Puniceibacterium sp. IMCC21224: one gene and its partner. The protein of the gene in region 1 interacts with the protein of each later gene in a pairwise test. Links are inferred from orthologs where the notes say so. Each region holds a gene or a part of one and is shown in the gene's direction. Other genes may lie near its edges.

Evidence for each region.
Region 2: the proteins of gyrA (region 1) and gyrB interact in binary tests that used the Escherichia coli proteins (3 or more experiments, as listed by UniProt). The link is inferred for Puniceibacterium sp. IMCC21224 from one-to-one orthologs.

Annotation. Positions count from the first base shown.
Region 1 is NZ_LDPY01000001.1:2,292,738-2,298,947, forward strand. What follows is about bases 1,992-5,262. They hold gyrA (DNA gyrase subunit A), read left to right. Parts: upstream 1,992-2,305; coding sequence 2,306-5,062; downstream 5,063-5,262. Other genes in these bases: IMCC21224_RS10595 (usg protein), read right to left, coding at 1,992-2,110; IMCC21224_RS10605 (YdiU family protein), read left to right, coding at 5,198-5,262. Also shown: mfd (transcription-repair coupling factor), read left to right, coding at 1-1,764; more of IMCC21224_RS10595, read right to left, coding at 1,841-1,991; more of IMCC21224_RS10605, read left to right, coding at 5,263-6,210. UniProt on the Escherichia coli protein: A type II topoisomerase that negatively supercoils closed circular double-stranded (ds) DNA in an ATP-dependent manner to maintain chromosomes in an underwound state.
Region 2 is NZ_LDPY01000001.1:660,863-666,905, forward strand. Bases 66-3,169 are described here. They hold gyrB (DNA topoisomerase (ATP-hydrolyzing) subunit B), read left to right. Parts: upstream 66-460; coding sequence 461-2,878; downstream 2,879-3,169. Other genes in these bases: IMCC21224_RS03000 (LysE family translocator), read left to right, coding at 66-325. In the rest of the region: more of IMCC21224_RS03000, read left to right, coding at 1-65; IS21-like element helper ATPase IstB, read right to left, coding at 3,672-4,436; istA (IS21 family transposase), read right to left, coding at 4,433-5,878. UniProt on the Escherichia coli protein: DNA gyrase negatively supercoils closed circular double-stranded DNA in an ATP-dependent manner to maintain chromosomes in an underwound state.

The DNA of each region.
Region 1 (6,210 bases):
CGCATTGCCGCCGAACGCGCCCTGCGCAAGGCACCGATCATGGACCCGCCTCCGGGCGCCTGGGATTCGTTCTCGGCCCGGTTCCCTTATCAGGAAACCGACGATCAGCTCAGCGCTATCGAGGATGTGATGGCCGACATGCATTCCGGCCAGCCAATGGACCGGCTGATCTGCGGCGATGTCGGCTTTGGCAAGACCGAGGTTGCGATGCGCGCTGCCTTTGTCGCGGCCATGTCAGGTGTCCAGGTCGCGGTGGTTGCACCGACTACATTGCTGGCCCGCCAGCACTACAAGGGGTTTGCCGAACGGTTTCGCGGATTTCCGGTTAATGTCAGGCCGCTGTCACGCTTTGTTTCGACGCGTGACGCCCAGCTGACCCGGGACGGCATCACCAAGGGGTCGGTCGATATCGCCATCGGCACCCACGCCCTGCTGGCCAAAGGCATCCGGTTTCACAACCTTGGCCTGCTGATTATTGATGAGGAACAGCATTTCGGCGTCGGTCACAAAGAGCGGCTCAAGGAATTGCGCAGCGATATTCATGTGTTGACCCTGACCGCGACGCCGATCCCGCGCACGCTGCAACTTAGCCTCACCGGGGTGCGTGACCTGTCGATCATCGGCACGCCACCCGTCGACCGGCTGGCGATCCGCACCTATGTGTCGGAATTCGATGCCGTGACAATCCGCGAGGCGCTGCTGCGCGAACATTATCGCGGCGGCCAATCGTTCTATGTCGTGCCACGCATTTCGGACCTGCCCGAGATCGAGGAGTTCCTCAAGGCACAGCTGCCCGAACTGTCATACGTGGTTGCCCATGGCCAGATGGCTGCGGGCGAGTTGGATGATCGCATGAACGCGTTTTATGACGGAAAATATGACGTTCTGCTCGCCACGACCATTGTCGAATCCGGCCTCGACATCCCGACCGCCAACACGATGATCATCCACCGCGCCGACATGTTTGGCCTGGCGCAACTGTATCAGATCCGTGGCCGCGTTGGCCGGGCCAAAACCCGCGCCTATGCGTACCTGACGACAAAACCGCGCGCGAAACTGACAGCAACCGCCGAAAAGCGCCTGCGCGTGCTCGGCTCTCTTGACACACTGGGTGCGGGCTTTACCCTGGCCAGTCAGGATCTCGATATTCGTGGCGCTGGCAATCTGCTGGGCGAAGAACAGTCCGGCCAGATGCGCGACGTTGGCTATGAACTGTATCAATCCATGCTGGAAGAGGCGATTGCGAAGATCCGCTCGGGCGAGCTTGAAGGTTTGTCGGACAATGACGGCCAATGGGCCCCCCAGATCAACCTTGGGGTGCCGGTGCTGATCCCCGAAACGTTTGTGCCGGATCTCGACGTGCGCCTTGGCCTATACCGTCGCCTGTCGTCGCTCTCGACCAAGGTCGAGCTCGAAGGGTTTGCCGCAGAACTGATCGACCGGTTCGGGAAGTTGCCAAAAGAGGTGAACACCCTGCTGCTTGTTGTGCGGATCAAATCCATGTGTCGGCGGGCTGGTATATCCAAGCTTGACGCCGGCCCGAAAGGTGCGACGCTGCAATTCCACAACGACAAGTTCGCCTCGCCCCAGGGGCTGGTGGAATTCATTCAAGATCAAAACGGTCAGGCCAAGGTCAAAGACAACAAGATCGTCATCCGCCGCGACTGGCGCACCGATAACGAAAAAATCAAAGGCACCTATGGCATCGCCCGCGACCTTGCCGAAAAGCTGGCGATCGAGAGAAAGCGCAAAGCCAAAGCCTGACACGCAGTTCCGGCCCGATCATGCCGGACGGATGATCTGTTTCGGATTTGCGACCTCCCTCTCAAGGGGCCGCAGGTCAGTGGTAGCGGAATTCTCCGACCACTTGCCGCCATTCTCCGGCGCCAATCATCTTACGATGGGTATAGCGCACGGAATGCAGCGGACCTTCGATCGTGTTTTGCCAGAACTCTATGAACTCAAACAGTTTCTGGTGATCCGGCGCCAGATCGTAATCCTGCCAGATGTAGGTGTTGAGCACGTTTTTATAGTCTGGCATGCGGTAAAAGAATTCGGCTGTGGTCAGTCCATAGCCGCGCAGCATCAGTTCGGTTTCGTTGCCCTGCATTGATCCATCCTTTCGTTCGCCTCATGAACTTTAGAATCATGGCAGGGAGTAATTTACTTTTCAATAAAAACAGTGTGTTAGCAATCATGCCCGCTGGCTGCCAGAATTGGCGACGACCCACCATTGCGCCCTATATCCTGCTTCTGTTATACGTTTTGTAACAAGATATAGCAGACTAACAGATGGGCAGACCACGTGAGCGATACGCCGGAACCACCTGAAAATACAGACGAAAACACGCCAGAGCGTCCGATCTTCCTTGGTCCGAACATTTCGATCACCGAGGAGATGAAGAAAAGCTATCTCGATTACGCAATGAGCGTAATCGTGAGTCGTGCGATTCCGGATCTGCGCGACGGCCTAAAACCTGTGCACCGCAGAATCCTCTATGCCATGCATGAGACCAACAACAGCCACGACAAACCCTACCGCAAATCCGCGCGCCCCGTTGGCGACGTGATGGGTAAATACCACCCGCATGGCGACTCTGCGATCTATGACGCGCTGGTGCGGATGGCGCAGGATTTTTCGATGTCGCTGCCGTTGCTGGATGGTCAGGGCAACTTTGGCTCGATGGACGGCGATAACGCTGCGGCGATGCGCTATACCGAAGTGCGGATGGACAAGCCCGCCGCGTTTCTTTTGAACGACATCGACAAGGATACCGTCGATTTTCAGGACAATTATGATGGCAAGGACCGTGAACCGACGGTCCTGCCCGCACGCTATCCCAACATGCTCGTCAATGGGGCTGGCGGTATTGCCGTTGGCATGGCCACCAACATCCCGCCGCACAATCTGGGCGAAGTCATTGACGCCTGCCTTGCGCTGATCACTGACTCTGACCTGACCTCAGAGCAGTTGATTGAATATGTCCCCGGCCCTGACTTCCCGACGGGCGGCTACATGCTGGGACGTTCCGGCGCCCGCAAAGCGTACCTTGAGGGCCGCGGTAGCGTCATCATCCGCTCCAAGACCCGCGTCGAGGAAATTCGCAAGGACCGCTGGGCCATCGTCATCGACGAGATCCCCTATCAGGTCAACAAGGCCACGATGATCGAAAAGATCGCCGAGGCCGCCCGCGAAAAGCGGATCGAAGGCATCTCTCATGTGCAGGACGAATCCGATCGCAATGGTGTGCGTGTGGTGATCGAGCTGAAACGTGACGCCACTGCCGAAGTCGTGCTGAACCAACTGTTCCGCTTTACCCCGATGCAGACCTATTTTGGCTGCAACATGCTGGCGCTGAATGGCGGACGTCCCGAGCAGCTGACACTGCGCGCCTTTCTCACAGCATTCCTCGACTTCCGTGAGGATGTTGTGGCGCGGCGCACGGCCTTCTTGTTGCGCAAGGCACGCGAACGCAGCCATATCCTTTGCGGTCTGGCTGTTGCCGTGAGCAATGTCGACGAAGTGGTCGCCACCATCCGTGCCTCGGCTGACGTGGCCGAAGCGCGCACCAAATTGATGGAGCGTCGCTGGCCCGCCGGTGAAATCCTGCCTTTTATCGCGCTGATCGACGATCCGACCCATACGGCGAACGAGGACGGCACCTATAACCTGTCCGAAATTCAGGCCCGCGCCATTCTGGAACTGCGCCTTCAGCGTCTGACCCAGCTGGGCGTCAAAGAGGTCACCGACGAGCTCGAAGAGCTGGCTGGCAAGATCAAGGAATACCTTGAAATCCTCAGCTCGCGTGAGCGGATCATGGGGATCATCTCGGACGAGCTGCGCGAGGTCCGCGAGCTGTTCGCCGTGCCGCGCCGGACCGAAATCCTCGACTGGTCCGGGGACATGGAAGACGAAGACCTGATCGAGCGCGAAGACATGGTTGTCACCGTGACCCAGACAGGTTGGATCAAACGGACCCCGCTCGCCGATTTCCGCAGTCAGCGGCGCGGCGGCAAGGGTGTGTCAGGCGGCGGCATGAAAGAAGATGACGTGGTTACCACGCTCTTTGTTGCCAACACACATACCCAGCTGCTGTTCTTTACCACCGAAGGCATGGTCTACAAGCTCAAGACCTGGCGCCTGCCGCAGGGCAGCCGCACGTCCAAGGGCAAGGCGATCGTCAACATCCTGCCAATCCCGACAGGTGTGTCGATCGCGGCCATCATGCCGGTAGATCGGGATGAAAAAGACTGGGACGACCTGCAGATCATCTTTGCCACCTCTGCTGGAACTGTGCGCCGTAACCGATTGTCAGACTTCACAAATGTCATGCGAAACGGCAAGATTGCGATGAAGTTCGAGGATGAGAACGCGGACATCAAACTCATCAATGCGCGCATCTGCTCTGAGGATGACGACGTGATGCTGGTGACAGATTCCGGCCGCGCGATCCGCTTCCGTACCACCGATGTGCGGGTCTTCAACTCACGCGCCTCCACCGGTGTGCGCGGCATCAGGCTGCAGGGCGACGACACCGTGGTGTCGATGTCGGTGATCCGGCATTTCGACGCCGACCCGCAGGAACGCGCTGCCTATCTGAAAATGCGCCGCGCCATGGCCGGTCTTGCCGATGACGCCGAGAACGAAGATGATGACGATGTGGCCCCCGGCAACATCACTCAGGAACGCTATGCCCAGATGTCGGCAGCGGAAAATCTGATCCTGACGATCACGGCAAATGGCGTGGGCAAGCTGAGTTCGTCGCACGATTACCCTCTGCGCGGACGCGGCGGTATGGGTGTGATGGCCATGGACAAGGCGATGCGGGGCGGCGCATTGGTGGCCAGCTTCCCGGTGGAGATGGACGACCAGATCATGCTCGCCACGTCCAAGGGGCAGTCAATCCGTGTCCCGGTTGACGGCATTTCCTTCCGCTCACGCAGCGCTGGCGGTGTCAAAGTGTTCAACACCGGCAAAGGCGAAGAAGTGGTCAGTGTTGCCTGGATTGCCGATCAGGGTGATGAGGCCGATACCGCTGCACAAGATACTGCCGAAGAATAAACCGTTTGATGATTGGCCCGTGAAACCAACGAAACCACGGGCCAGTCATCAAAATTCTATCGCGTCGCCCGGTATCATTCAGATCCGGATGCAAAAACCGCTCGCAATTCGGCGCAATATGATTACCTGTTCGCCATGACCCTGAACATCCCCTTCGACAACAGCTATGCCGCCCTGCCTGCGGGCTTTTACTCCCGGCTCGACCCGACGGCCGTGGCCGCGCCGGACCTCATCAGCTTTAACCGCGATCTGGCGGCACTGATGCTGATCACAGAGACTTCTGACGCCGAACTCACCATGCTCTTTTCCGGCAATGCGGTGCCCGAGGGTGCCGCCCCGCTGGCGCAGCTTTACGCGGGGCACCAGTTCGGTCAGTTCAATCCGCAGCTTGGGGATGGCCGCGCCATTCTGCTCGGCGAAACTGTCGGCCGCGACGGAGTGCGCCGTGACATCCAGCTCAAGGGATCGGGGCCGACCCCTTATTCGCGCAACGGGGACGGTCGTGCTTGGCTGGGTCCGGTGCTGCGCGAATACGTGGTAAGCGAAGCGATGCACGCGCTGGGTGTGCCGACCACCCGCGCCCTCGCCGCCGTACGGACCGGCGAGATGATTCAACGCGAAGCCATGCGGCCCGGAGCTGTGCTGACGCGTGTCGCATCCAGCCATATCCGTGTCGGCACCTTTCAGATCTTTGCCGCGCGTCGCGATGTGATTGCCCTTCGGCAGCTATTTGACTACACCGTTGCGCGCCACTATCCCGACTGCACGACGCCCGATGCGCTGTTACAGGCCGTAATCGACCGGCAGGCCGCGCTGGTGGCACAATGGATGAGCCTTGGGTTCATCCATGGCGTAATGAACACCGACAATTGCACCTTGTCGGGGGAAACCATCGACTATGGACCCTGCGCCTTTCTGGACTTCTATGACCCCGAAACCGTGTTTTCGTCGATCGACCGGCATGGCCGCTATGGCTATGCCAGTCAGGCCGATATCATCGTCTGGAACATGGCGCAGCTGGCGACAGCGCTGTTGCCGCTGATGCCTGATGCGGACGCAGCTGTGGCGCAGTTCACCGATCAGGTTCACGCGATGCCAGAGCTGATCCGCCAGGAGTGGCTGGCACGTTTTGCCGCCAAGATCGGGAT
Region 2 (6,043 bases), 1.6 Mb from region 1 along the record:
AATCTCGACTGACAACCGGCTGACACGGCCGGGCATGTGGGCCGGTTTCGCGGCTGGACTTGTGGTCATCCTGGGCAACCCCAAGGCGATCCTGTTCTATATGGGCGTGCTGCCAGGGTTCTTTGATCTGACCGCCCTGCGCTGGCCCGACATGGTGGTGATTGCGGGGATTTCGGCCATCGTGCCGCTGCTGGGCAACCTTGTGCTGGCGGCGTCTATTGACCGGGCAAAGCGGTTGCTGACGTCGCCGCGCGCGTTGGGGCGGACGAACCGGATCGCTGGATCGCTGCTGATTGCGGTGGGTCTGATCATTCCGTTCATCTGATTTCTCTGACACCGGCCGACGATGTCTGAACTGCTGTAGGGCGCCTGTTGGGGTGCCACAAAATATAGTGTCAGTTGCGTGACAATCCCCCTGGAAAACCCTATAACCCGGTCACCAAGAACAAGGAAAAACCGAATGGCCGATAACGAACAGATCCCCGAAGAATATGGTGCAAGCTCCATCAAGGTTCTCAAGGGCTTAGAGGCTGTTCGCAAACGTCCTGGGATGTATATTGGCGACACTGATGACGGCTCGGGTTTGCACCATATGGTCTACGAAGTTGTGGACAACGGCATTGACGAAGCGCTGGCCGGTCACGCAGACGCGGTGAACGTCAAAATCCACGCCGACAACTCGGTCTCGGTCAGTGACAATGGTCGCGGCATCCCGGTCGATATTCACGACGGCGAAGGCGTGTCGGCGGCCGAGGTCATCATGACCCAGCTGCACGCCGGCGGCAAATTCGACCAGAATTCCTATAAGGTGTCGGGCGGTCTGCACGGCGTCGGTGTCTCGGTTGTGAACGCGCTGTCCGATTGGCTTGAGCTGCGCATCTGGCGCAATGGCAAGGAACATTACGCCCGCTTTGAGGGCGGATTCACCGTCGAATCCTTGCGCGTTGTCGGTGACGCCAATGGCCGCAAAGGCACCGAGGTGCGCTTTCTCGCCTCGACCGAGACCTTCTCGAACCTCGAATACCACTTCGAGCAGCTGGAAAAGCGTTTGCGCGAACTGGCCTTCCTCAATTCCGGCGTCCGCATCATTCTTGAGGATGAACGCCCCGCTGAACCGCTGAAATCTGAATTGTACTATGACGGCGGCGTGCGTGAGTTTGTGAAGTACCTTGATCGTTCGAAATCGTCGATCATGGCCGAACCGATCTACATGACCGGCGAAAAGGATGACATCGGCATCGAAATCGCGATGTGGTGGAATGACACCTATCACGAGAACGTCCTGCCATTTACCAACAACATCCCGCAGCGTGATGGCGGCACCCATATGGCCGGGTTCCGTGGCGCGCTGACCCGGACAATCAACAATTACGCCCAAGCCAGCGGCATCGCTAAACGTGAGAAGGTCACCTTTACCGGCGATGACGCGCGTGAAGGGCTGACTTGCGTGTTGTCGGTCAAGGTTCCCGACCCCAAATTCAGCTCGCAAACCAAGGACAAACTGGTCTCGTCCGAGGTCCGCCCGGCGGTTGAAAGCATGATGAACGAAAAGCTTGCCGAGTGGTTCGAAGAAAACCCGAACATCGCCAAGGTCATCGTAGGCAAAATTGTCGAAGCGGCCCTGGCCCGCGAGGCGGCGCGAAAAGCGCGTGACCTGACACGACGCAAGAACCCGATGGATGTGAATTTTCTGGCCGGGAAACTCAAGGATTGCTCTGAAAAAGACCCCTCCAAGACCGAAATCTTTCTGGTCGAGGGCGACAGCGCCGGCGGGTCCGCTCAGACCGGGCGTGACCGTGGTACACAGGCAATCCTGCCGCTCAAAGGCAAAATCCTGAACGTTGAACGCGCCCGTTTCGACCGGATGCTGGGTAGTCAGGAAATCGGCAATCTTGTCATGGCGCTTGGCACTGGCATCGGGCGCGATGAATTCAACATCGCCAAGCTGCGCTACCACAAGATCGTCATCATGACCGACGCTGACGTCGACGGCGCACATATCCGTACCCTGCTGTTGACGTTCTTTTATCGTCAGATGCCCGAACTGATTGAGAACGGGCATCTCTACATCGCGCAGCCGCCGCTATACAAAGTTGCGCGTGGCAAGTCCGAGGTCTATCTCAAGGATCAGGCCGCGATGGACGAATACCTGATCCAGCAAGGCGCGGACAATGCGATGCTGCGCCAGGGCAACGGCGAAGAGATCGCCGGTCAGGATCTGTTGCGCGTGGTCGACGAAGCACGGCAGTTGCGCCGCGTTCTGGACGCCTTTCCCACACATTATCCACGCCATATTCTGGAACAGGCTGCCATCGCCGGTGCGTTTGTTCCCGGTGCCATTGACGCCAACCTTCAGGGCGTGGCCGACAAAGTGGCAGAGCGGCTGAACCTGATCGCGCTGGAATATGAAAAGGGGTGGATGGGTCGCATCACCCAGGACAAAGGTATCCGTCTTGCGCGTATCCTGCGTGGCGTCGAAGAGGTGCGCACAATGGATGGTCCCATGCTGAGGTCTGGCGAGGCACGTAAAACCGGCAGTTTTACCCAGAGCCTGCAAGCGATTTACAACCTGCCCGCCACGTTGGAACGCCGTGACCGCAAGCAACTGATCCATGGTCCGCTGGACCTTTTGGCCGCTATTTTGGAAGAGGGCGAAAAAGGCCTGTCGCTACAGCGTTACAAGGGCCTCGGAGAGATGAACCCGAGCCAATTGTGGGAAACCACACTAGACCCAGACGCACGTACTCTGTTGCGGGTCAAGGTTGATGACATGGCCGAAGCCGATGACCTGTTCACCAAACTTATGGGCGACGTCGTAGAGCCACGCCGCGAATTCATCCAGCAGAACGCACTGAATGTGGAAAATCTCGATTTCTGACGGTTTGTAGGGAAGCACATAAAATTGCGCGGCGCGTATAACTTTGCGCGTCGCGGATGATACCGAAAATATGAAGACCCATTAATTCAATAACTTACGTGATCGTCGCAAAAATACTGGACTTAGAGGTTCGCGCCAAGTTCGCTGCTTCTCTTTCAAACCTGAGTGTACTTTCAAATTGCCCCTCGGTCAGTCTTTGCCCATCGCCCATGACAGCGCGCACGTAGTTTGTATCCTCTCCGTCGTAGCTAAGCCTTTAGATTAAATTCTATATTCTCTCAAAAAATTCACTAAGGACAGTTTCGAACTGAGGACCAAGTCTGGCTTTTGCCATCCAGATGCCAGAAGCGCAGAAAATAGACTACCGCGGAATACGCGAGGCACCAAATATTGATGGCGAAAGCCGACTTTGGTTACTCGGTTTGACAGGACCGCGCAATGAGTGGAGCCTCGAGGCCATTTGTCGCTCTCTTGGCGTTCAAGAGGGAGATAAGGGACGTTGCCATGGTCCCTGACGGTTGACGGCAAGCCCTACGTGCCTCACCGATTTCATGGAGATTTCGTTCGGTTTTCAGATTGATTTATTTTCACTTTTTATCAATACTTGCAGGTGTTTAGCGCAAGAATTATAAAATTCCGAGACTTCATGTCAACGGCGGAGACAAAACCGGCCACGTGGCGGCGCAAAAGTAGGCCAATGGCGGGGCACCAAGCGCCATGGCGCGTGCGCTCTCCAGATAGCCGGCGCGTGCCATGGCGCATTGGCCCGGAGGGCCAGTTCTGCAAGGTGTGATCAGGTGGCGGCTTGGGCCTTTCGGGCGCGGCTTTGGCTGAGGCGATAGCTTTCGCCGTTCATCTCGAGAATGTTGACGTGGTGTGTCAGCCTGTCGAGAAGGGCGCCGGTCAGGCGCTCGGTGCCGAAGGTTTCGGTCCATTCGTCGAAGGGCAGGTTGCTGGTGATCAGCGTGGAGCCGCGCTCATAGCGCTGCGAGATCAGTTCGAACAAGAGCTCGGCGCCGGTCTTGGAGAGCGGCACGAAGCCCAGTTCGTCGATGATGAGCAATTTTACGGCAGCCAGCTGCTTTTGCAGCCGTAGCAGCCGACGTTCGTCGCGGGCTTCCATCAACTCGTTGACCAGCGCGGCGGCGGTGATAAAGCTGACAGGCAGCCCCTTCTGGCAGGCGGCCAGCCCCAGCCCGAGGGCAACATGGGTCTTGCCGGTTCCACTGGGCCCCAAGGCGATGACGTTCTCGCGTCGGTCGATCCATTCGCAGCGGGCGAGTTCCAGCACCTGCATCTTGTTGAGCTTCGGGATCGCCTTGAAGTCGAAGCTGTCCAAGCTCTTGGTTGCCGGGAACTTCGCGGCCTTGATACGCCGCTCGATCATCCGCCGCTCGCGGTCGATCAATTCCAGCTCGACCAGACGCGCCAGGAACTGGACATGATCCAGCCCCTCGGCGGCGCATTGGCGGGCGAGTTTGTCATATTCCCGCAGGAAAGTCGGCAGCTTCAGCGTCTTCAGATGATCCGCAAGCAGGATCTTCGGGGGCACGGTCATGCTGCATCCTCTGACATCAGGGACATATAGCTGGCCGCGGATGTGGTCTCGACGTTCGCCCGCGGCAGGTATGGGTAAACATCGAGATCCAACTTCGGCGGCCGTTTCTCGACGTGGCAGAGGACAAGGTGCTTGACGGCATCAAAGCCGACCGCGCCCAGTTGCAGAGCCTTCTTCACGGCGGCATGCAGATCGTCGATGTCGAAGGTCTCGAGCAGGCGCAGCACCTGCACATATTCCCGGCGTCCGGCTTTGATCATGCGCGCTTCCATCAAGCGGCGCAGGGTCGCGAACTCCGACGGCAGGTCCCATTCTGCCAAGGGAGCCGCCTGGTCGAGAGCGTTGATCTTCTGCTCGATCAGCGGAAGGTAATGCCGCGGATCGAAGACCATGTCCTCGCGGTCGTAGCAGCGCGGATGACGTGCGATGACCTCGCCGCCGCAGCCGATCACGACCACGTCGACATAGCCCCTGATCCAGACGTCACGATGGCCGTAGGCAACCGGGACCGAGTAATCATTGGTTTTGTAGCGCACCAACGCCTGCGAACTGACCCGTCCGGTTGTCTGATCGCAGGCATCGAACGGCGCCACAGGCAGGTCGGACATCGCGGCCAGATCCCGCTCGAGGCGTTGGCCAATCGTCTCGGACTGACCTCGCAAGACATCCGCCTGACGTTTGAGACACTGTGTCTCCAGGTAATCGTTGAACGCGTCCCAGGTCGCGAACCGCGGGATTGGCACCATGAAGTTGCGGCGCGAGTAACCGACCAGGCCTTCCGCATTGCCCTTGTCATTTCCCTTGCCGGGTCGCCCGTAGCGGTCACGGAACAGGTAATGTGACAGGAACCCGCTGAACAGCGTAGCCCTCTGACGTGACCCGTCCGGCAGGATCTTCGCAACCAAACAGCGGTCGTTGTCGTAGAGCACCGACACCGGCACCTTGCCGAAGAACGCGAAGGCGTGGACGTGGCCATCAACCCAGGCTTCGGCAGTGGCCGCCGGATAGGCACGGACATAGCAGGCGTCGCTGTGCGGCAGATCCATGACAAAGAAATGCGCCTTCTGCTCGATGCCGCAGATGACGACCACCGCCTCGCCAAAGTCGGCCTGGGCATGACCGGGCGGATGCGCCAGCGGCACGAACATCTCGCGGCCGCGCCGTTCGCGCTGTCGCATGTAATCCTTCACGATCGTGTAGCCCCCGGTGAAGGCATGCTCGTCGCGGAGCCGCTCGAACACCCGCTTCGCCGTGTGCCGCTGCTTGCGAGGGACCTCCCGATCGCCGTCCAGCCAACCGTCGATGATCCCGGTGAAGGCATCCAGCTTCGGTCGCTTGACCGGCGCCTTCCGCCGATATCCAGGTGGAACCGAAAACGCCATCATCTTGGCTACGCTATCGCGCGAGATGTTGAAATGCCGCGCCGCCTCACGCTGGCTCATGCCCTCAGCACAGGCCAGCCGAACCTTCCGATACAAATCCACAGTGAAAATCCTCCCGCCCTCCCTGTCACCAGAAAGGGTAAAGGTGGACGACTTTTACACCGCCCGCAGCAGGCTCATCCCGCCGCTACCGTGGCCGACTTTCGCACCGCCGTTTTCACTTCA